Sporocytophaga myxococcoides DSM 11118: one gene and its partners. The main gene of each other region encodes a partner of the protein of the gene in region 2 in a complex. Links are inferred from orthologs where the notes say so. Each region holds a gene or a part of one and is shown on either strand. Other genes may lie near its edges. The genes, in order: K350_RS0124385, accD and accB.

Region 1 (7,983 bases), on a different replicon or contig from region 2:
CGTGGATCATGAGGACCTTTGTATAAAAATTGAACAAGGTGACAATTATTGGAATAGCCGGATTGCTTTTTGGATCGGCCTCAAAATATTTAAGGATCCTGTTTGCCTTTAGGACATCTCTTTTAACCAACGTATTCTGAAGTTCAAATACATTATACTCTTTACTAATCCCAACATACTTCTCAACAAGAGCCTCGTCTATGACTACTTTTTCCTTTAAATTGATCAGAAGCTTATCAATTTCATTAGCGATCCTGCTCAGGTTATTGCCAATATATTCACTGATCATTCCTGCTGCTCTTGGATTAACTTTAAATCCTTTATCAGTAAAATAACCATCTACCCATTCAGGAATTTTATTGTCATAAAGCTTTTTGGAATTAACGAAAACAGTATGTTTTTCAAGGCTTTTTCCAATAGCCTTCCTTCCATCAACCGTTTTATATTTATGGCAAAAAACCAATACCGTTGAAGCCAGGGGATTCTGAATATATGCATCCAGGAGCTTGTCGCCAGCTTCTTTTCCCAAATCCGAAATTTCCTGAGCTTCTTTAACAATAACAACCTGCTTATCAGAAAACATAGGAAATTTTCTGGCATTTTGCATTACCGTACTGATGTTAACATCTTTACCATACAGAATAGTCTGATTAAAGCCTTTCTCAGTTTCATTGAGACAGTTTTTCTCAATATAGTCAGAGATTGTGTCTATGAAATAAGGCTCTTCCCCTTGCAGAAAATAAACCGGAGCATACTTTCCGCTTTTAAGATCTTTAATTACACTCTCAGGACTTACAGCCACGATTTAAATATTTAATTAACTGTTAAAGTTAAGTATTTTTTAATAACAGAGCCTAAATTATTATTATGACATTTGCTGTTCTACTTCTTCAGGAATCGTTTGATTTTCCTATCTTTGCGGTCTTTTAATATCTGAATGATGAAAAATTTTGTTGAAGAACTTAAATGGAGAGGCATGGTACATGATATCATGCCGGGGACGGAAGAACTTCTGAATAAAGGAATTACAGCGGGCTACATAGGTTTTGACCCTACTGCATCTTCACTAACGGTAGGTAATCTTGTTCAGGTGATGATACTTGTTCATTTTCAAAACGCGGGTCATAAACCAGTTGCTCTGGTTGGCGGCGCTACAGGAATGATTGGGGATCCAAGCGGGAAGTCCGAAGAACGTAAACTGCTATCCGAAGAAACCTTAACACATAACCAAAACTGTGTAAAAAAACAATTATCGAAATTCTTAGCATTCACAGGAGATAATGCTGCTGAGGTTGTTAATAACTATGATTGGTTTAAAGATTTCAGTTTTATCGGTTTCTTGAGAGATGTAGGAAAACATCTGACTGTAAATTACATGATGTCAAAAGAATCTGTTAAAAAGAGACTTGAAACCGGAATTTCATTTACTGAATTTTCGTACCAATTGCTTCAAGGCTACGATTACCTTCATCTATATAAAAATAAAAATTGCCGTCTTCAAATGGGAGGTTCGGATCAGTGGGGTAATATTACCGCAGGAACAGAGCTTGTTAGAAGAATGGAAGGTGGAGAAGCTTTTGCGTTGACAACACCTTTATTGACAAAGGCTGACGGCACCAAATTTGGAAAGTCTGAAGGTGGTAATATCTGGTTAGATCCAGCAATGACTTCGCCATATAAGTTCTATCAGTTCTGGTTAAATAGTGCAGATGATGATGCTAAAAAATTCATTAGAATTTTCACATTAAAGACAAAAGAAGAAATTGAGGCCTTAGAGAAAGAGCATGAAACAGCTCCTCATTTGCGGATAATTCAAAAGGCTCTGGCTGAAGAAATAACTACTCGAGTTCATTCGAAAGATGATTATATGACTGCAGTTAAAGCTTCCGAAATACTATTCGGCAAATCAACTACAGAAGATCTTGAAAGTCTGGACGAGGATACCCTATTGTCAGTATTTGAAGGCGTACCTCAGGTGGATATAACTAAAGATGTGCTGGCAGAAACACCTACTATCACTGATCTACTTTCTGTTGCTACTGGGAATGTAATTTTTGCATCTAAAGGAGAGGCTAGAAAAATGATAACCGGAGGAGGTGTAAGTATTAATAAAGTAAAAATAGAATCAGAACAACGAATTGATTATAAATTACTTCAAAACAAATATCTACTTGTTCAAAAAGGGAAGAAGAATTACTTCCTGTTAAAAGTAAATTAAAATAAAAAGTCCCGGAATTCGGGACTTTTTTATTTTTAGTGACCAGCTTCTGCTTTTTTTATAATCTCTTCAAAAAACATAATAGACCAGATAATATTGGTTTTATCGGCATAAGGAATTATATCATCCAAAGTATTTTGCACCGCACTGAGATAAGTACCTTTATTTTTTACTTCTTTCTCAACGTGCTCAATATTCAAAGGTGTCTCCGGAATCCCCATTTCTTTAAGAGTAGCCCCTGGCTTAGATTGTAGTGCCAGGTAAGGAACGACTTCTGTAAGGATTTTAATTCTTTCCATGTACAACTGAGTAAGTTCCAGTTTTCCAAGGCCTTTCAGCTCATCTTCGGTATGGTACTTAGTCAGTTTCGCATCAGCACTTACATAAGTAAAAGGTGATGATTTTGATGCTTTTGCTTTGTCGTTTTGTGCGGAAACGGATGAAATTGCAGTAAAGGCTAGGGCGGCAATTATTAAATGTTTCTTCATATCCTAAGAGTGGAGATTTTTTGCTTATCAAATATCCTAATAATTCACTTTTAATTCAAATAAAAACTTAAAAAATCCAAAATCCTTCACTCATTAGAGTTTGGGAATGGATTGGATATTCTTTTGTAATATAAATTTTACTTTTTCAAATAATAAAAATTTACAATTATTAAAATTTCTGCCTAAGGAAACTTTCTATTTTTTCATTCTTACAAATTGCTTCTAAGGCACTTTCATATCCTATGTTAAAAATTTCTTCAGCTTTTCCTATATCAAAAATTCTATATTTACATAATGCCTGTGGCTCAATAACCAAGTCACAATAATCTTTCCTCGGTTTCACATTACAACCAACTGCCAGATTAAAAGTTCTTTCCACCATTGATTTTATTGATGTAACTTCAAAATTGGGATTATTAGGATTAACGTGAGCCCCAATCAGGAAATCCACTTTTCCAATAAGTGGCTCAACAGGTAAATTATTAATAACACCCCCATCTACAAGCCTCTTTTCTCCATAAACAAAAGGAGCAAACAGCAAAGGAATACAAGCCGAAGCTAGAATTGGTTCAATGAGATTACCACTGTCAAAATAAATGGTTTTCCCTTCTTTCAAATCCGCTGCAGAAATTATCAGCTTTATCTTAAGTTCTTCAAAAGTCAGACAAGGCAGATAAAGTTTGTAAATAGGTATAAGCCTTTGCATATTTAAAAGGCCAAATTTGCTCCATGCCGGTCTGAAGTATTTAAACATCCTGGGTTTCATAAGCGTGGCAAGAATTTGCTCAGGTTTCAGTCCTGCAGCATATAAAGCTCCGACAATTGCTCCTGAACTTACGCCGGAAATCATTTCTGGCTTTAATCCTTTTTCTTCTAATGCCTTTAATATTCCAAGATGAGCAATACCCCTTGCTCCTCCGCCGGAAAGTGTCAGTCCGATTTTCATTTACAACACTTCTTTTAATTTGAATGTATCTTTTACTCTGAATCCCTTTTCAGTTTCCTGAATCGTGCAGCACTCATGCACAGGATCATGTTCCAGGAAAATTATATAATCTTTGCTAATTGCATCTGTAAAAAAGATTTCCTTTTCCTGCATGGAGATCAATGGTCTGGTATCATATGCCATAATGTAAGGAATAGGAATATGTCCGACAGAAGGTAACAGATCCGCAGCAAAAACTATTTTCTTACCCTTATAATCTATAACAGGAATCATCTGTTTATCTGTATGTCCGTCCACAAATAAAAAATCTATACATCTAAAAGGCGTCTCCTCTCTGATTCCAACAAACTCAAGTTTGCCGCTTTCTCTCAGCGGGAATATATTTTCCTTTAAAAAACTGGCCTTTTCTCTGGCATTGGGAATTGAAGCCCATTTCCAGTGATCTTCATTAGACCAATAAACGGCATTTTTAAAAGCCGGTTCAATTTTCGTTCTATCTTTATTATATACAGTTGCTCCTCCACAATGATCAAAATGCAAATGGGTCAATATCACATCTGTAATATCATTTTCAGAAAAGCCAGCCTTATGTATAGATTCCATCAGAGTATCTTCTCCATGCAAATAATAATGACTTAAAAACTTATCATCTTGTTTGTCTCCAATCCCTGTATCCACTAATATTAGTTTATTTCCATCTTCAATGAGCAAACATCGCATAGCCCAGGTGCATAGATTTTTATCATCAGCCGGATTAGTCTTTTGCCAGAGTGTTTTAGGTACTACACCAAACATAGCGCCGCCATCAAGCTTAAAAAATCCTGTATTTATTACGTGTAAATTCATTGAGATAATAGATCTAAAAAGTACCGGACATTTATAAAAAACAAAAAGCTGTTTAGGTTCTAATTGTTTCCTAAACAGCTTTTATTATTTCTTCAGAAAATGAGATTATTCAACAAAGACTCCCATTGCACCAAATTTTTCAATTCTTTGAGCTATTCTTTCTTCAGATGATAACTTTGACAATTCATCAATTGTATCGATTATTACTTTTCTGATTTTCTTAGCTGTTCCAACAGGATCTACGTGAGCGCCGCCAAGTGGTTCTTTGATAATATCATCGACCATTTTATTTTTATGCATATCGGTTGCTGTAAGCTTTAAAGCTTCCGCAGCCTGCTCTTTGTAATCCCAGCTTCTCCATAAAATTGAAGAGCATGATTCAGGAGAAATGACAGAATACCAGGTATTTTCCAACATTAAGACCTTGTCTCCTATTGCAATACCCAAAGCTCCACCAGAAGCCCCCTCACCGATTACAATACAGATAACGGGCACTTTTAAGAGGAACATCTCTTTAATATTTCTGGCAATTGCCTCAGCCTGACCTCTTTCTTCAGCTTCAAGTCCGGGAAAAGCTCCAGGAGTATCAATAAACGTAACAATAGGAACATCAAACTTCTCTGCCATTTTCATAAGGCGAAGCGCCTTTCTGTATCCTTCCGGATTAGCCATCCCGAAGTTTCTCAATTGTCTTTGTTTGGTATTTCGTCCTTTCTGATGACCAATAATCATTACAGAATGATCACCTACCTGAGCAAGGCCGCCAATCATAGCTTTATCGTCTTTTACAGAACGATCTCCATGCAACTCAATAAATTTATCAGCTATGGCATTAATATAATCGAGTGTATATGGTCTGTCCGGATGTCTGGACAATTGCACTCTCTGCCATCTGGTAAGGTTAGAGTAAGTTTCTTTTTTCAAAGTCTTTATTTTTTCTTCCAAAGATTTAACCGCAGAGGAAACATCCACATTATTTTCCTGAGCCAGCAACTTCATATCAATTAACTTAGCTTCCAGTTCCGCGATTGGTTTTTCAAAGTCCAATAACATATTTTGTTAACAATAGTATTACTGCAAATTTATAAAATATAATTTCTGAACATACACCCCAAAACAACTTTAGATACAAACAACTAAAAATCAAAAACTTAAACTTAAAATTTATTTTATTCATAGAGAATAAATTTTTCAAAAAAAGGTTTTTTTAGTTTTTTCATCTTCATCTCAAAGAGTTTGAAGAACTAATAATCTTCAGCAAACGAAAGGACTTTTAAAATATTTATAACATAAATGGCTTTTTTTCGTTCTATTCGCTTGCTTTTATTTCCATATGTCTTTTTAAAAATTAATTTTGGAACAATTAATAACCTAACATATTTTAAACTTTAAAGTAGTAGTTGAATGGATAAAAAACATGCAGATACCTTATTAGTAGAGATTGCCTGGGAGGTTTGCAATCAGGTAGGCGGAATTTATACCGTCATTCGTTCAAAGGTCCCAAGCATGATTGAGAAGTGGGATGAAAACTATTGTCTGATCGGTCCATACGTTCATAGCAGAATGCCGGCTGAATTTGAACCAGTTGAAAACGAAGATGATCCATTCTATCAGGCTGCTAAGCAACTCAGAAGTTTTGGATATGAAGTTCACTATGGCTACTGGCTTGTATCTGGAAAACCCAGAGTGATTCTTTTGAACCCTTTTAGTATTTATAATAAATTAAATGAAATTAAGTATGTTCTGTGGGAGCACCATGGAATTTCTTCTCCCGAAGGTGATGATCTTATAAATCAGGTTATCGCATTTGGGCATTTGGTTAAATTATATTTCGCCGAGCTTACACTTGTAACGGAGAAAAAAATTATAGGTCATTTCCATGAATGGATGGCTGGGACCGCAATTCCGGCGATAAGAAGGGATAACTTACAGGCAACTACTGTATTTACAACTCATGCAACACTTCTAGGGAGATACCTTGCAATGAATGATGCTCATTTTTATGACCATCTTCCTTTTTACGACTGGGAAAAAGAAGCTGTTAATTTTAATATAGAAACTTCTGTTAAAATTGAGCGTGCTGCCGCCCATGGTGCACATGTATTTACTACAGTAAGTGAGGTAACAGCCAGAGAATGCGCTTCATTACTTGGTAGAAATGCTGATCTGATCCTGCCTAATGGTCTAAATATAGAACGATTTACCGCTCTACACGAATTTCAAAACCTTCATAAAGAATATAAAGAAAAGATTCACCAGTTTATCATGGGTCATTTCTTTCACAGTTACTCTTTCGACCTTGATAAAACACTTTATTTCTTTACTTCCGGCAGGTATGAGTACAAAAACAAGGGTTTTGACCTAACACTGGAAGCCCTTGCAAGGCTCAACTGGAGAATGAGGCAGGAAAATATGGATATGACAGTTGTCATGTTCTTTGTAACCAAACAACCTTATCACTCTATAAATCCAGCAGTGCTTCAATCCAGAGCCGTAATGGAGGAAATAAGACAAGATTGTAAAGCCATTGAAAAACAGGTTGGAGAAAGGCTTTTCAATGAAGCGGCAGCGAGTGGTGACATTACTATGCCCAACCTCAACAATTTTGTAGACGAGTATTGGAGATTAAGATTGAGAAGAACTCTGCAATCTTGGAAATCTAATCATCTTCCATTTGTAGTAACGCATAATTTAATACACGATCAATACGATGATATACTTAGTTTTCTAAGGACTGCTAATCTGGTTAACAATTGGTATGACAGAGTAAAAATCGTTTATCATCCTGACTTTATATCTCCTACAAACCCATTATTTGGTATGGAATACGGACAGTTTGTAAGAGGTTGTCATTTGGGAATTTTTCCAAGTTATTACGAGCCATGGGGATATACTCCGCTTGAATCTATCGCAAGTGGTGTGCCGGCTGTGACAAGTGACCTTTCTGGTTTTGGCGATTATATCCTTTCAAACATCCCTCAACATGAAGAAAAAGGACTTTATGTTGTAAACCGAAGATACAAGAGCTTTGATGAAGCTGCTAACCAGCTTACGGACCAGCTCTATTCATTTGTTAAACTGGCAAGAAGAGAAAGAATTACCCAACGAAACCTGGTTGAAAGTTCTTCTGAAACATTTGACTGGAAAAACTTATCCGTATACTATGAGCGGGCGTATGACCTTGCTTTAAATTATTTATAATTTTGAAAAAAGAGGCTGTGTTTTAAAGTACAGCCTCTTTTTATTTTTCGCCCCACCACAATTCAAATACCTAAAAATCAGTAAATTAAAATTAAACATACAAATCATTTCCAATATAATTTTGATTTTACTTAACTCCTGTTACCTCTCACCTATAAAAATTAAAATTTGCTAAAAAATAATTATTAAATTAGCAGTTTGATAAAAGGTTTACACTTGAGAATTCTTTTAATCAAGAAAATAAATCGGATAAAACCAGGAACAATCATTTATGCTAATTGAAA
Region 2 (7,936 bases):
GTCTTGTCGAAATACCGAAGAACATTGACTTTTTCCTAGCATCTCAAATCGGAGAAGTTCTTTATGATAATATGAGTCTTAAAGATCTTAAAGGTAACATTATCATGAAAGATGGGATAGCGAGGCTTGAAAATCTTGTGTTCAATTCTCTCGGTGGAAATTTCCTGCTTGCAAAGGGAGAGTATAACACTAAGGATATAGAAAAGCCGTCATTCGATTTTGATATGAAGATTACAGAAATTCAGATTAAAGAGGCTTTTAAAACCTTCAATACAGTTCAGACATTTGCTCCAATGGCAAAAAATATGGAAGGTGTAGTTTCTTTATCCCTGAAGACAAACGGTCTAATGGATAAATATATGAATCCGCTTTATCCTACAATGTCTGGAGCTGGAACCCTAGCAATACCTAATGCTACGATTAAAGATAATCCTATTCTTGCTACAATGAGCAAGCTTACTATGGTAAAAGAGCTTAATCCGCTTGGAGTTAAAAATGTGATTGCTAATTTCAAGATTGAAGGAGGTAAGTTAAAAGTTGAACCATTTGACGTAAATTCAGGCAATTTCAAGATGAATATTGGCGGTGCTTCGGGCTTTGACGGAGGTCTTGATTACATTGTAAAAATGGATGTTCCGGCTGGTGCTTTAGGTTCTGCTGTAAATTCTGCTTTAGGAAAGATTACAGGACAGTCTTCATCAGGCTCAGAAAACATAAAACTTGATCTGAAAATTGGCGGTACCAACAGCGATCCCAAAGTTGGTATAGCTGGCAGCAGCGTTCAGGAGCAAGGGAAAGAGCAGGCAAAAACTGCTGTTGAAAACAAAGTAAAAGAAGAGATCAAGAACAATGCTCAGATTCAGGAAGCTCAGAAAAAAGCAGATGAGGCGAAGAAAGCTGCAGAAGAGAAAGTAAAAGCAGAGCAAGAGAGAATTAAGAAAGAAGCGGAAGAAAAGCAGAAAGCAGAGCAGGAAAGACTGAAGAAAGAAGCTGAAAAAGGCGTTAAGGATCAGCTTAAAAAACTTCCTAAATTTTAATCAGAATTATAATCAAACTAAAAGAGGGTGTTTCCAAAGGAAGCAACCTCTTTCTTTTAGTTATAAGTTGTAAGTTTTAAGAAAAGAGGCTTACAACTTACTACTTATAACTTACAACTTTTATATTTCCACCAGAGCAACTTCAGACACATAATAGCTCTTTCCGCTCTTGCATTCTTTGCATATGTACCTTGTCCGATTAAGTTTTCCTTTTATAAAGAATTTTCTTCCAAGTCGGAATCTTTGCCCTTCCGTAAGTTCCGATAAATAGACAAGATTGTCATCCTTATCAAATTCTCTTAAAGCCATCATCAGATTGGTATCTGAGCAAGTGGAAGCTTTAGGGTCTGCGATATAATCTTTTAATGCCTTCGACAAGGAGGTAGGGAAATCATGCCTTTCGAATATAGGTATTAGTAATTCAGAAAAGATTGCCTTCCATTGATCTCCGTGAGGCTTTATCCTGTTCCCATAACGGATCTGTGCTTTGAGGTGTGCCACTTCATGCAGATAGGTGACAAGAAATGAATAGGGGTTCAGGTCATGATTAAGCGTTATGGTGTGTTCCTTTGTCCTGGGATCATATCTGTAATCTCCGAGTTTCGACTCTCTTCTCCGGGCCAGCCTGAAGTAAAAGTGATTCTCATACCATAGCTTGTAACAATATGAAACTGTTCCTTTCGGAAGATGCTTTTCAAAAACTGTAATAAGAAGATTATCCTGCATTTTAGGTCTAAATAGGATTTTAAAATAAGAATTTGCAGGAACACTGGCTGGGGAATGTAAGGATTTTTTATTCCTGGTAATAATGGGACTTTTCCGCTTATTTTTCATACCCTTTTTTTGAAATTACATGCCAGAACAGGAAAAGTTTTACAAAAAATGGTCTAAATTTTCAACTTATCGTGTTTTCATGATATAAGAAAGCTTTAAAATTGTTATATTAGCTCCTTAAGAATTTTTAAATTAAATAAGTATGGTTGAAAATATAAAAACATCCGCTCTAAAAGGTGTTGTAGTAGGAGATCAGGTTCAGGAGATTTTCGAAGCAGCAAAAAAACATCAGTTTGCACTTCCTGCTGTAAACGTAGTAGGAACTAATTCTGTAAACGCTGTTTTGGAAACAGCAAAAGAAGTTAATTCACCTGTAATTATCCAGTTATCAAACGGTGGCGGACAGTTCTATGCTGGCAAATCTCTTCCAAATGACAAACAGCAGGCTTCTATAGCTGGTTCTATTTCTGCTGCTCATCACGTACACCAATTATCTTTAGTTTACGGTGTTCCTGTTATCCTTCATACTGACCATGCGGCTAAAAATCTTCTTCCTTGGATAGATGGTATGCTTGCAGCTGGTGAAGAATTTTTCAAAGCATACAAAAAACCTTTGTTCTCCTCTCACATGATCGATTTGTCAGAAGAGCCTCTTGAAGAGAACATCGAAATCTGCAAAGAATACTTAAAAAGAATGTCTAAACTGGGTATGACTCTTGAAATCGAGCTTGGTGTAACAGGTGGAGAAGAAGATGGAGTTGATAATTCTGATGTAGATAATTCTAAACTATATACTCAACCAGAAGAAGTTTCTTATGCTTACGAAGAACTTATCAAGATCAGTGATAAATTTACAATTGCTGCTGCTTTTGGTAATGTTCACGGTGTTTATAAGCCAGGTAGCGTAAAGCTTGAGCCAAAAATTCTTAACAAGTCTCAGGAGTATGTGAAGAAGAAATTTAATCTTAGCGCTGAAAAACCAATCAACTTTGTATTCCACGGTGGATCAGGATCTAGCCAGGAGCAAATAAGAGAAGCTATCTCTTATGGAGCTATCAAAATGAATATCGATACTGATATTCAGTGGGCTTATTGGGATGGAGTAAAGAACTACTACAAGAAGAATGAAGGATATCTTCAAGGTCAGATCGGTAACCCTAAAGGAGAAGATCAGCCTAACAAGAAATTCTACGATCCAAGAGTTTGGTTAAGAGAAGGTGAGAAAACCCTTGTAGCTAGATTGAAGCAGTCATTTGAAGATTTGAATGCAATCAATGTTAACGCTAAATTGTAATTGATATCATACCCTCAAAATCCTCCTTCTTTGGGAGAAGGGTTTTAGATGAGAAATATCTATATAAATAAAAAAGCCCCCGACATGTCGGGGGCTTTTTTATTTATAAATGTTTATTTAAAACTTAAAGATTTTCCTGAGGAACTTCGGTAACCTTACCTTTAAGAATAATCAGAAGATCGGTAAGTTTAGATTTAAGTTCTTTTCTATCAACAAGGAAATCAAGGAAGCCATGCTCCAATAAGAATTCTGCAGATTGGAAGCCTTCCGGAAGGTCCTTACCTATTGTTTCTCTGATTACCCTTGGTCCGGCAAAACCAATCAAAGCCCCTGGCTCAGATATGTTGAAATCGCCCAACATTGCATAAGAAGCAGTAACTCCTCCAGTGGTAGGGTCTGTCATTAATGAAATGTAAGGAATTCTTTCTCTGTCAAGAAGTGCAAGTTTGGCAGAAGTTTTAGCCATTTGCATCAATGAAAATCCGGCCTCCATCATTCTGGCGCCTCCGGATTTACTGATCATTAAAAAAGGAATTTTGTGCTTTCTTGAATAGTCGATTGCTCTTGAGATTTTTTCACCCACTACTGATCCCATTGAACCACCGATGAATTTAAAATCCATGCAGGAGATAACGATTTCAATTCCGTTCATCTTTCCTACAGCCGACCTCACTGCATCCTTAAGTCCTGACTTTTTTTGTGAAGCTTTAATTCTGTCTGGATAAGCCTGACTATCTGTAAACTCTAGTGGATCTGAAGAGCTAAGGGTAGGATCTAATTCAGTAAACTGATTATCATCAAAAATCAGTTCGAAGTATTCTTTTGATCCTATTCTGGCGTGGTAATTACATTCAATGCAAGTATAGGAATTAAGTACATGAGCACTGGTCTGCATGACTTTTTTGCATTCGGGACACTGATACCAAAGTCCGTCAGGAACTTCCTTTTTCAGTTCTGTAGGTGTTTGAATTCCCTTTTCTGTTCTCTTAAACCAAGTCATCCCTTATTCGTTTTGATTGTTTATTTTCACTATTTATTATAATTCTTAAGCTAAGTCTATTTCTTTGGTCAGATAAACATCCTGGACCGCATTTAAAAGTTCTACACCTTGAGAAAATGGTCTTTGAAAAGCCTTTCTTCCTAAAATTAGTCCGACGCCTCCAGCTCTTTTATTAATGATTGCTGTTTTTACAGCTTCTTTAAGATCATTTTCTCCTTTTGATTCTCCTCCTGAATTGATTAATCCAATTTTTCCCGAATAACAATTTGCTACCATGTATCTGGTGAGATCGATAGGATGGTTTGTTGAAAGTTCGGAATACATCTTTTCGTCGTATTTTCCGAAATTCAGGGCCTTAAAACCTCCATTGGTTTCGGGTAATTTTTGTTTGATAAGATCAGCCTGTATAGTCACGCCTATGTGGGTTGCCTGGCTGCTCATATCTGTTGCATTGTGATAGTCAACACCATCTTTTTTGAAAGCATTGTTCCTTGTATAGCACCATAGTATTGTAGCCATCCCAAGTTCGTGTGCCTGTTCAAAAGCTTCGGAAACTTCAATGAGTTGTCTGTTACTTTCTTCAGCACCAAAATAGATGGTTGCGCCGACTGCAACAGCTCCAAGGTTCCATGCTTCTTTTACTTTTCCGAACATAACCTGATTGTATTTATTCGGATAAGTTAGAAGTTCATTATGGTTGATTTTTACTATAAAAGGAATCTTGTGTGCGTATTTTCTGGCATTGATGGCTAATGTACCGAAGGTGCTTGCTATGGCATTAGAGCCGCCTTCAATTGCCAGTTTAATAATATTCTCAGGGTCAAAATAAATTGGATTTGGAGCAAAGGAAGCTCCTGCAGTGTGTTCTATATCCTGGTCTACTGGCAAAATAGATATATACCCAGTTCCAGACAGTCTACCGTGTTCAAGAATTGAAGCAAGGCTTCTCAGAACCGGTGTCGGGCGATTAGACAGTGCAAACGATTCATCTACATAATTAGGCGTAGGATTTCTTATCGATTGCTTTGTTATTGTCTCACATTGATGCTTCAAGAGGTAATCGGCATCATTTCCAAGCAGACTTAATATCTTATTGTAGGACATTTTTCTTCTATTGTAATGAAACTTTATCCAATACAGAAAAGCAAAGATATCTTTTTTTTCAAATCCTCCAAATTTGGATATTTCAAACACCTGTCTGAAAATCAAATAATTAACAGACAGATGTTTTGGTGATTTCAGAGTAATATTTTGAAAAAGGATAGCTTTACTTTACTTCCTCATAGTCTACATATTCCCCTTCAGAAGGTGATTTTCCGGACTTCTTCTGATTTTTAGGAATATAGTCAATGTCTATCGTCCCTTCTTTTTTTCTTGGACGTATTGGCTCTTGATTATTTGTGTTAAAACCATGCTGTTCAGCCATTTTTTTTGCCATGCGCTCAATAGCATACCTTAACAAAGGTTTCGTAAGCCACCTTATCGCCAGATAAATAAGAAATATAATTAATAAGACTTTAAACATATATCTATAAACTACCTGCTGAGGTATAAGTTCCTTTCAGAATAAAGTTTTAAGAAATAGTCGTCCTGCAAATCGTCAATGAAGTAGATTGCTTCACCTGTAGATTTCATTTCCGGACCAAGTTCCTTATTTACATTTGGGAATTTGTTGAATGAAAATACAGGTATTTTTATCGCATACCCCTTCTTTTTAGGGTTAAAATTGAAATCTTTAACCTTATTTACACCAAGCATTACCTTCGCGGCATAATTTACATAAGGCTCATCATAAGCTTTGCAAATAAATGGTACAGTTCTCGAAGCTCTTGGATTTGCCTCAATCACATATACTACTTCATTTTTTACAGCAAACTGAATATTTATCAAACCTACAGTATTTAAGGCTATTGCAATTCTTCTTGTATAGTCCTCAATTTGCTTGATTACGTTTTCACTAAGGTTAAACGGAGGTAAAACGGAGTGAGAGTCTCCAGAGTGAATTCCTGCAGGTTCAATATGCTCCATTACTCCGATGATGTAAACATCTTCACCGTCGCATATAGCATCTGCTTCGGCTTCCAGAGCATTTTCGAGGAAATGGTCAAGGAGTACTCTGTTTTCAGGAATATCTCTCAGGATGTCCACTACATGCTGCTCCAATTCCTTCTCATTTATGACGATCTTCATGCTTTGACCTCCCAATACATATGATGGTCTCACAAGTAGCGGAAATCCTAGCTCTTTGCTTAATTCAATAGCATCATCAGCAGTCTGAATAACACCAAATTTTGGATATGGAATATTGTTTTCTTTCAGAAGAGTAGAGAAACTTCCTCTGTCTTCAGCAAGGTCAAGCGATTGATAGTTTGTTCCAAGGATTTTTATTCCATAACGCTCAAGTTTTTCCGCAAGCTTCAGTGCAGTTTGTCCTCCAAGCTGAACTATAACACCTTCAGGTTTTTCATGCTGAATGATATCATACAAATGTTCCCAGAAAACAGGTTCAAAATATAGTTTGTCAGCAATGTCAAAGTCCGTAGAAACAGTTTCAGGATTACAGTTGATCATGATGGTTTCAAAGCCAGCTTCTTTTGCTGCAAGGATTCCATGAACGCATGAATAATCAAATTCAATTCCCTGGCCAATTCTGTTTGGACCAGATCCTAGAACAATGATTTTTTTCTTATCAGAGCGGACAGATTCGTTTTCTCCTTCAAAAGTTGAGTAATAGTATGGAGTTTTTGCCTCAAACTCTGCAGCGCAGGTATCTACTACTTTAAATACTCTTTGAATATTGTAATCCGTTCTTTTCTTGTGAACTTCGCTTTCCAGACATTTCAAAAGATGCGCTATTTGTCTGTCTGCATAGCCTTTTTTCTTTGCAGTAAATAACAGGTCTTTAGAAATATTATCTATTGTGTTTTTTTGAATTTCTTTTTCAAGCATTACAAGCTCCTCAATCTGATTCAGGAACCATGGATCTATCTTGGTAAGCTTATGAATGGTTTTAAACGGAATTCCCATAGCGAAAGCATCGCGTACATGGAATATTCTATTCCAGCTAGGATGCTCAAGGCTTTCAAGAATTTGATCTTGTTTAGTAAGCTCTTTGCCATCTGCTCCAAGTCCATTTCTCTTTATTTCAAGTGACTGACAAGCCTTCTGAAGTGCTTCCTGGAAGTTTCTTCCAATACCCATAGCTTCTCCAACAGACTTCATCTGTAAACCAAGGTGTCTGTCTGCTCCTTTGAATTTGTCGAAGTTCCAGCGAGGTATTTTAACGATTACATAGTCAAGTGCAGGTTCGAAATAAGCACTTGTAGTTTTTGTAATAGCGTTGTTTAATTCATCCAGGTTATATCCTACTGCAAGTTTAGCGGCTATTTTAGCAATTGGATAACCAGTAGCTTTTGATGCAAGAGCGGATGAACGTGATACCCTTGGGTTGATTTCAATAGCAATCACGGATTCGTCTTCTGGATTAACAGAGAACTGTACATTACATCCACCGGCAAACTGACCGATACCATTCATCATTTTGATAGCAAGGTCTCTCAAATGCTGGTAGGTAGTATCTGCCAGAGTCATTGCTGGAGCTACAGTGATTGAGTCTCCGGTGTGAATTCCCATTGGGTCAAAGTTTTCAATAGAGCAAATGATAATTACATTGCCTATGTTATCTCTTAAAAGCTCAAGCTCATATTCTTTCCAGCCCATTATGCTTTGCTCAACAAGAACTTCGTGAATGGGGGAGGCGTGTAATCCTCTGGTAAGTGCTTCATCAAAATCTTCAGGTCTGTTCACAAAGCCACCACCAGTACCGCCAAG
Region 3 (8,125 bases), on a different replicon or contig from region 2:
TCAGTTCCGGATACATCCATTGCTTTTACCGTGCCATATCCAAACTTTAGATGTTCTACTCTCATTCCTGGTTTTAACTGCGATGTATCACTGGGTTTAAAATCCGGAGAAGGGATGTAGTTACTCTTTGGTTTACTTAAAACCGGTGAAGCGGTTTTTGGTTTAGCTTTTATTACCTGAGAGGAAGAAGTTGTTGCTGCAGCCGGTGCCGCACTCGGCTCTGGTCTTGCTCTTCTGCTGATATTCAGGTATTGAGGGTCTAATTCATTTAAGAATCTGCTAGGCTCACATTCTTTCAATCTGCCGAAACGATATCTTGTAGCTGCAAAAGAAAGGCAAAGATTACTTTGTGCACGTGTGATCGCTACGTAGAATAACCTTCTTTCTTCTTCCAGATCAGCTCTGCTGCTCAACATCATCTGGGAAGGGAATAACTCTTCTTCCATCCCTACGATATAAACGCTTTTAAACTCCAGTCCCTTTGCCGAGTGAATGGTCATAAGAACAATAAAGTCATTGTCTTTGTCCTTTTCCTCTTCAATATCCGTCAAAAGAGATATTTCCTGAAGAAAAGAACCTAACTTTTTATCTTCAATATTGGGGTTGTCTACAAATTCCTTAATACCGTTCAAAAGTTCTTGAACGTTTTCATACCTGCTTAGCCCTTCAACAGTTTTATCCTCATACAATTCTTTCAGTATTCCTGAAGACTGAGCCACTTCAATTGCTGTTTCAAAGGCGTCCTTGTTTTCAGCAAGTCGCATGTAGTTTTTAATCTGTACAACAAATCCCTCAATGGCAGCGGCAGCTCTTCCCGGTATAATTGAATGTACGTTATTTAAAACATCCCAAAGTGAGGCGCCTTGCTCTTCGGCGGTTACCAAAAGTTTGGATACTGTCGTATCTCCAATTCCCCTCTTAGGATAGTTGATGATTCTTCTTAAAGCTTGCTCGTCATTTGGGTTAAGGGTAAATCTTAAATAAGCAACAAGGTCTTTAATCTCTTTTCTTTGATAGAAAGACAAACCTCCAACTACTTTGTATTTAAGATTCATTCTCCTCAAGGCCTCTTCAAATGCTCTTGACTGAGAGTTGGTTCTGTAAAGGATTGCAAAATCTTTATTCTTAAGCTGGTGAGCCATTTTTTCTTCAAAAATTGCTGTGGCTACCATTCGTCCTTCTTCATTGTCAGACGTAGCTTTGATGATCTCTATCAGTTTACCTGTTTCGTTTTCAGTAAAAACGTTTTTCTTAAGCTGTGCTTTATTTTTACCTATTACAGAGTTAGCTGCATTAACAATAACCTTAGTAGATCTATAGTTTTGTTCCAGTTTATATACCTGTAACTCCGGATAATCTTTTTCAAAGTTCAGAATATTCTGAATGTCAGCTCCACGGAATGCGTAAATACTCTGAGCATCGTCTCCAACTACACAAATGTTACGATTTTTTGCGGAAAGCTTCTTTGTAATACTATACTGGCTTAGGTTTGTATCCTGAAACTCATCTACCAACACATATTTGAATATATTCTGGTATTTATTAACCACATCGATATGGTTTTTAAACAGAATGTTAGTGTTAAAAAGCAAATCGTCAAAATCCATTGCTCCAGCTTTGAAGCATCTGTCCTGGTACAGTTTGTACAATTTGCCCATTTCAGGCCTCATAGCCGAAGCATCATCCGCCATAAAATGTGGATTGTTCAGATATTCCTGAGCTGAGATCAGACGGTTTTTGGCTCCTGAAATCCGGGCTAAAACGGTACTTGGCTTATAAAGCTTTTCATCTAGGTATTGCTCCTTGACGATTTGCTTGATAAGTGTTTTTGAATCGTCTGAATCGTAAATTGTAAAATTGCTTGTATATCCTATTTTCTCTGCCTCTGCTCTTAAAATTCTAGCGAATACAGAGTGAAAGGTTCCCATCCAAAGTCCTCTGGCTTCCGGACCGACAACCTTCTCAATTCTTTCCCGCATTTCCTTTGCGGCTTTATTGGTAAAGGTAAGGGCCAGGATATTGAATGGATCTACCCCTTTTTGTATAAGGTTGGCAATCCTGAAAGTTAATACTCTGGTTTTACCTGATCCAGCGCCAGCAATAATCATGCTCGGGCCTTCAGTATTAATAACAGCGTCTTTTTGGGAGGGATTAAGTGTTTTTATATAATCCATTTGGGCTTGCTAATCTAGTTTGCAATTTACAATATATTTCTCTTCAAATCCCATTTAAAGTTTTGAATTATATAAAACTTATAATTTTGAATCCGGAGAGGATATTAGGAGATTATGAATTGATAATTTTTTAAATTAAGGGATAAAATAAGATTTCTCCCTGAAGACATTATTTACATTCAGACTTTTCAGTACTTAATAGGAAACACCTTCTGAAATAGATTGGTTTCGCTAATTTTCTAGTCAAAAGTCAGAAATAAACTTTTATTTGATTTTATTAATTGGTTGATTTTTAATTGTATATAATAGTTTATGGATTTGAAGCCATTTCCCCAAAAAGAAAACTTGTTGATTTTTGATATCGATGGTACACTTACTGATTCTGTGTTTGTACACCAGTCTGGATTTAAGAACGCCCTGAAATATTCTGGGATATCGGATTATGACAGTAATTTTTCAGGATATAAACACCATACTGATTCATTTATCTTTAAGACAATTTTTGAATCCTATCAGAAATGCCCCTGTACAGAAACAGATATAAAGAATTTTAGCCATGCATTATACCAAGAGATTCAAAAGGAGCTTGATGCTAAATCAATTGGGGAGATAGATGGCGCATTAAAATTTATAAATTATATTTTATTTGAATCTGATTTTGCGTTGGTTTATGCAACAGGATCTTTGGAGAAACCTGCTTTATTAAAATTGGCACATACTGGTTTCCCTTTAAGTGAATCTCTGCTTGTTAGTTCTGATAAGCTACAAACCCGGGAGGAAATAGTAGAAGCCTCAATTATTAGGGCAATGGGGTATTTTGAAAATCAAAGATTCGATAAGGTTATAGCTTTGGGTGATGGCTTATGGGATTTACAGACAGCTAAAAAAGCAAATCTTGGATTTATAGGGATTGGTGCAAAAAATAAGCAAATATTATATGATCATGGGGCATCAGTTGTATTTGATGATTTTATTGATTTTAAAGCTATTATTAATTGTTTGAATACAGATTGTGCTATCTCCACCTGTTAATCTAAGTCAGCAAAATATCAGGATAAGTGAAGGGAATTGAAATTTTTGGGGAATAATTTTTTAATTTTGAATTCTTCAGCTAAAAAAACAGTTGGGGGTAAAAAGCAAATCAAGTGATAGTACAGGGAAATACGGTAATTAGCGACGATATCGCAGATAAATTTTTTGTTTGTGATCTAATTAAATGTAAGGGAGCTTGCTGTGTAGAAGGCGATGCAGGTGCGCCACTGGAAGAGGAAGAAGGAGCAATCCTTGAGCAGATTTATGATAAAGTAAAACCTTATTTGTCAGCAGAAGGAATAAAGGCAATTGAAGAGCAGGGGCTTACTGTGCTTGACAGTGATGGGGATCTGACTACACCTACTATTAAAAACAGAGAGTGTGCCTATGCTATTTATGAAAAAGGTATTTTGAAGTGTGGCATTGAAAAGGCATATCTGATGGGTAAGGTTAATTATAAAAAACCGATTTCATGTCATTTGTATCCTATAAGAATTAGCAAGTATGATCATTATGATGCTCTAAACTATGACAGATGGAATATCTGCAGTCCTGCATGCAGCAATGGAGAATCATTACAGGTACCGATTTACAAATTTTTAAAAGACCCCCTGATCAGAAAATATGGGGAAGACTGGTATAATGCTTTGGTGAAAACTATAGAGAAAATTTAACGGGCTTCGGAATTTTTATTCAATGTTGATTTCACAAGATTGAAAAGTGCAACTGCTGTCCATATAATATTTACAAATGCAGAAGGATAGGCTTTAAGGTATAAGGTGTTTATGATTAAGAATACCGCACCGGTGGCATTGAGCAATTGATAGGAGATTGTTTCCGGAGTAACTCTGTTAGTGGAGATAAGAAAATAAGCAATCAATACTTCTATGGCACCGATCCACCCGGTTAAATTTAGTATATATTCCAACTTTACAATTCTATTATTTTGAAGTAGCCGGAGATGCTCCGGTTTTGTTTGTATTTAACGGAATATATACGCTTAATTTTATCGTTAGGATATTGTCTTTTTTCTTCCTAGCTCCCCAATTACTGATATTATCAAGATAATCAGAAGTGGGGTTCAGATAACCTGCTTGTAAACCAATGGCATACCACGATGGAAGGAAAAACATTGCTCCAACTTTTGTCGGAAAGACAAAGGTCATATTGTTATAGTCTTCGCCTTTTGCTCTTGTGCTGAGCTTATTTTGTAGTTTGTCGTTATTCTGATCTTTTGGCGTAAAGCGCATAAGACCAATACCTTGGCTTATGAAAATACATCCCCATTTTCTTTTTATTAAGTTGAGCTGCAAATCATAATTGAATCCAATAACCGTAGTTTTGAAATATGTATTTGGAGTAGGGGAGGGATTAAGGTCTGGATTAAATTCATACCTACCATTTTGCCCCATGATATTTCCAGCAAAAAGATTTATGTTACCATTTAATCTTTTTTTCTTATAGAATTTAATACCTACATTATATATAGCAGTCCATTGCTGGAAAGAGTTGTTCAGATCTCCTCTATAAGAACTTGGACTGATGCCAGCCTCAATAAAATGCTTGGGGGAATCCTGAGCTTGGGCATTAAAGACAATGATAATAAGAGAAAGTAAAAAAAAAGATCTTAAGAAATTGAAGCTTTGAATGATCTTCATCTGGGGCAAATTTTATTGTAAATACCTTCTTAAGAATGAATGTAACCAAAAAAGGAAAAGCTGCTTTTAGAGCAGCTTCCTTTTAATATAATTATTATTTCAATTTTGAAAAGTCAAATGTTTCAAGGAAAGCAGTGTTGAATTTCCCTGACTGGAACTGAGGGTCTTCCATTAACTTAATATGAAATGGAATTGTTGTTTTAACACCTTCAATGACAAACTCTTCCAAAGCCCTTTTCATTCTTGCCAAAGCCTCTTCTCTTGTTGAACCACTTGTTATAAGCTTTCCAATCATAGAGTCATAGTTTGGAGGAATTGTATATCCATTGTAGCAATGAGTATCAACTCTTACACCATACCCACCGGGAAGGTGGAAGTTTGTAATCTTGCCCGGATTCGGTCTGAAACCATTAGCAGGATCTTCCGCATTGATACGACATTCTATTGAATATCTTCCAGGTATAAAGTTCTTATTTGGAATAGCACCACCAGCAGCTACTTTAATTTGCTCTTTCACCAGGTCAACACCAGTTACCTCTTCAGTAATAGTATGTTCTACCTGTATACGAGTGTTCATTTCCATGAAATAGAAATCACCGTTTTTATCTACAAGGAATTCTATAGTTCCTGCGCCTTCATATTTAATAGCTTTGGCGCCTTTTACAGCAGCCTCACCCATTTTAGTTCTGAGTCTTTCAGTGATAACCGGTGATGGCGTTTCTTCCACAAGTTTCTGATGTCTTCTTTGTATAGAACAATCCCTTTCAGAAAGGTGGATCGCTTTACCGTATCGGTCTCCAAGTATTTGAATTTCGATGTGTCTTGGTTCTTCAATGAATTTTTCAAGATACAGACCATCGTTACCAAAAGCAGCACCGGCTTCAGTTTTTGCATCTACCCATGCTTTTTTGAAATCTGCATCATTACGGACGATACGCATACCTTTTCCACCGCCACCAGCAGTAGCTTTAAGTATTACAGGGTATTTTATCTTGTTGGCAAGTTTGATACCCTCATCCATAGATTCCAGCAAACCTTCTGATCCTGGGATAGTAGGTACGCCAGCTTTTTTCATGGTTGCTTTAGCTGAAGACTTATCTCCCATCGCATTAATCATGGCCGCGCTCGCACCGATAAATTTAATGCCATAGTCTTCACATATTTTAGAAAATTCAGCATTTTCAGAAAGGAAGCCATAGCCTGGGTGTATAGCGTCTGCGTTTGTTATTTCAGCTGCGGCAATGATATTTGGAATACTTAAATATGATTTGGATGAAGGTGCAGCACCAATACAAACCGCCTCATCAGCGAAACGCACATGAAGGCTGTCTTTGTCAGCAGTTGAGTATATAGCAACAGTTTTAATTTTCATTTCCTTGCAAGCGCGGATAACACGCATAGCAATTTCGCCTCTGTTTGCTATTAATATTTTATTAAACATAGATATGGTTAATTAAAATTGAAAGTTTGGTCATAAAAAAAAGGGATAGGAAATCCCTTTTCAAAATGCTGTTCTGCCTTTATTTAGGTTCTACCAAGAATAGTGGCTGATCGTATTCTACAGGAGTAGCGTTTTCTACGAGAACTTTTACAATTTTACCAGAAACTTCTGATTCGATCTCATTGAATAGTTTCATGGCTTCAATGATACAAACAGTCTGACCTTGTTTTACTTCATCACCTATATTAACAAATGACGGAGAATCAGGATTAGCTGATCTGTAGAAAGTTCCGATCATTGGTGATTTGATAGTAATAAGATTCTTGTTTGACGCTTCTGTCGGAGTAGAAGGAGTTTCTGCTTTCGGTTGAGCTGCTGGTTGTGCAACCGGAGCCTGTACCGGAGCTACAGGTTGAGCAATAGCCTGAGGAACCTGAGTTACTGTGAGAGTCTGAGGTTCTGAATATTTTTTCACGGCAATTTTAAATTGCTCCGTTTCAATGTTAACCTCAGCAAGACCTGAACTTGCGATAAAGTCCAGCAACTCCTGAATTTCTTTAGCTTTCATATTCTGCTTGTAAATGTTTTTTCAAATATCGAAATTTTCCTGGTTAAAATACTGAAGGATAGCATTATTTAGGGTCATATGCCCATTTTAAATATACTGATCCCCAGGTAAAGCCTCCGCCAAATGCAGCCATTACTACATTGTCACCCTTCTTGAATTTCTTCTCATAGTCCCAAAGGAGAAGAGGAATGGTACCATTTGTAGTATTGCCGTAGCGGTCTATATTGATGAGTACTTTTTTGTCGTCGAGACCCATTCGATCTGCAGTTGCATCAATGATTCTTTTATTGGCCTGATGGGAGACAAGCCATGCAACATCGTTGGAAGTGAGATTATTTCTGCGCATAATTTCTGCAGAAACATCTGCCATATTGGTTACAGCAAATTTAAAAACAGTTGCACCTTCCTGATAAGCATAATGTTCTTTTGCAGCGATGGTTTCGAGGCTGGCAGGTTTTCTGCTTCCTCCGGCTTTCATACATAAGTATTTGGCTCCGGAACCATCAGTTTTCAATACACTGTCCATCACACCATGACCACTGGTATCTGGTTCTAAAAGCACAGCTCCCGCACCATCTCCAAAGATTATGCAAGTAGTGCGGTCTTCGTAGTTGATGATAGAAGACATTTTATCTCCTCCAACTACGATTACTTTTTTAAATTTTCCACTTTCAATAAACTGACTTCCTGTTACCAGGCCATAAATAAAACCTGAACAAGCCGCATTGAGATCGTAACTAAAGGCATTTTTCAATCCAGCCATATCGCAAAGCAAATTGCCTGTTGCAGGGAACACATAGTCTGGAGTTGTAGTGCAGCAAATTAATAGATCGATTTCGTCAGGATTGGTATTAGTTTTTTTTAATAACTCATTCACTGCATGAATCGCAATATTGGAAGTTCCTTCTCCCGGATTTTTAAGCAGCCTTCTTTCCCTGATTCCTGTTCTGGTTAATATCCATTCGTCAGTGGTGTCAACCAGTTTTTCGAGCTCTTTATTGGTTAGAATATAATCTGGAACATAACCTCCAACCCCTGTAATAGCAGCTCTTAATTTGCTCATCTGCCTGATAAGATTTAATTGTATGCGTTTTTAATTTTGTCTACTATTCCGGCTTCGGTAAGTTGAACAGCCAGGTTTAGCATATTTTTAATAGCAATAGGTGTGGATACTCCGTGGCCGATAATAACGTTTCCATTAACACCAAGGATAGGACTACCGCCTACACCAGCGTAATTAAACAATTCTATG

What was found.
Region 1: the proteins of accD (region 2) and K350_RS0124385 are in contact, whole or in part, in a solved structure (PDB 8UXZ), measured with the Escherichia coli proteins. The link is inferred for Sporocytophaga myxococcoides DSM 11118 from one-to-one orthologs.
Region 3: the proteins of accD (region 2) and accB are in contact, whole or in part, in a solved structure (PDB 8UXZ), measured with the Escherichia coli proteins. The link is inferred for Sporocytophaga myxococcoides DSM 11118 from one-to-one orthologs.

Annotation. Positions count from the first base shown.
Region 1 is NZ_KE384561.1:85,329-93,311, forward strand. The notes cover bases 3,578-6,431. They hold K350_RS0124385 (acetyl-CoA carboxylase carboxyltransferase subunit alpha), read right to left. Parts: upstream 5,552-6,431; coding sequence 4,604-5,551; downstream 3,578-4,603. Other genes in these bases: K350_RS0124375 (patatin-like phospholipase family protein), read right to left, coding at 3,578-3,652; K350_RS0124380 (MBL fold metallo-hydrolase), read right to left, coding at 3,653-4,498; K350_RS0124390 (glycosyltransferase), read left to right, coding at 5,903-6,431. Outside these bases: holA (DNA polymerase III subunit delta), read right to left, coding at 1-802; tyrS (tyrosine--tRNA ligase), read left to right, coding at 941-2,218; K350_RS0124370 (hypothetical protein), read right to left, coding at 2,254-2,706; more of K350_RS0124375, read right to left, coding at 2,876-3,577; more of K350_RS0124390, read left to right, coding at 6,432-7,699; K350_RS0124395 (transketolase), read left to right, coding at 7,971-7,983. UniProt on the Escherichia coli protein: Component of the acetyl coenzyme A carboxylase (ACC) complex. First, biotin carboxylase catalyzes the carboxylation of biotin on its carrier protein (BCCP) and then the CO(2) group is transferred by the carboxyltransferase to acetyl-CoA to form malonyl-CoA.
Region 2 is NZ_AUFX01000012.1:170,929-178,864, forward strand. The notes cover bases 2,168-4,974. They hold accD (acetyl-CoA carboxylase, carboxyltransferase subunit beta), read right to left. Parts: upstream 4,106-4,974; coding sequence 3,230-4,105; downstream 2,168-3,229. Other genes in these bases: fbaA (class II fructose-bisphosphate aldolase), read left to right, coding at 2,168-3,105; K350_RS0116075 (class I fructose-bisphosphate aldolase), read right to left, coding at 4,151-4,974. Also shown: K350_RS29140 (AsmA family protein), read left to right, coding at 1-1,037; K350_RS0116060 (SprT-like domain-containing protein), read right to left, coding at 1,158-1,871; more of fbaA, read left to right, coding at 2,014-2,167; more of K350_RS0116075, read right to left, coding at 4,975-5,209; K350_RS32040 (DUF4834 family protein), read right to left, coding at 5,373-5,630; carB (carbamoyl-phosphate synthase large subunit), read right to left, coding at 5,642-7,936.
Region 3 is NZ_AUFX01000005.1:501,542-509,666, forward strand. What follows is about bases 5,130-8,125. They hold accB (acetyl-CoA carboxylase biotin carboxyl carrier protein), read right to left. Parts: upstream 6,874-8,125; coding sequence 6,385-6,873; downstream 5,130-6,384. Other genes in these bases: accC (acetyl-CoA carboxylase biotin carboxylase subunit), read right to left, coding at 5,130-6,305; K350_RS0108150 (beta-ketoacyl-ACP synthase III), read right to left, coding at 6,938-7,936; plsX (phosphate acyltransferase PlsX), read right to left, coding at 7,951-8,125. Outside these bases: K350_RS0108115 (ATP-dependent helicase), read right to left, coding at 1-2,174; K350_RS27940 (HAD family hydrolase), read left to right, coding at 2,487-3,206; K350_RS0108125 (DUF3109 family protein), read left to right, coding at 3,320-3,880; K350_RS0108130 (CBU_0592 family membrane protein), read right to left, coding at 3,877-4,134; K350_RS27945 (hypothetical protein), read right to left, coding at 4,148-4,864; more of accC, read right to left, coding at 4,959-5,129. UniProt on the Escherichia coli protein: This protein is a component of the acetyl coenzyme A carboxylase complex; first, biotin carboxylase catalyzes the carboxylation of the carrier protein and then the transcarboxylase transfers the carboxyl group to form malonyl-CoA.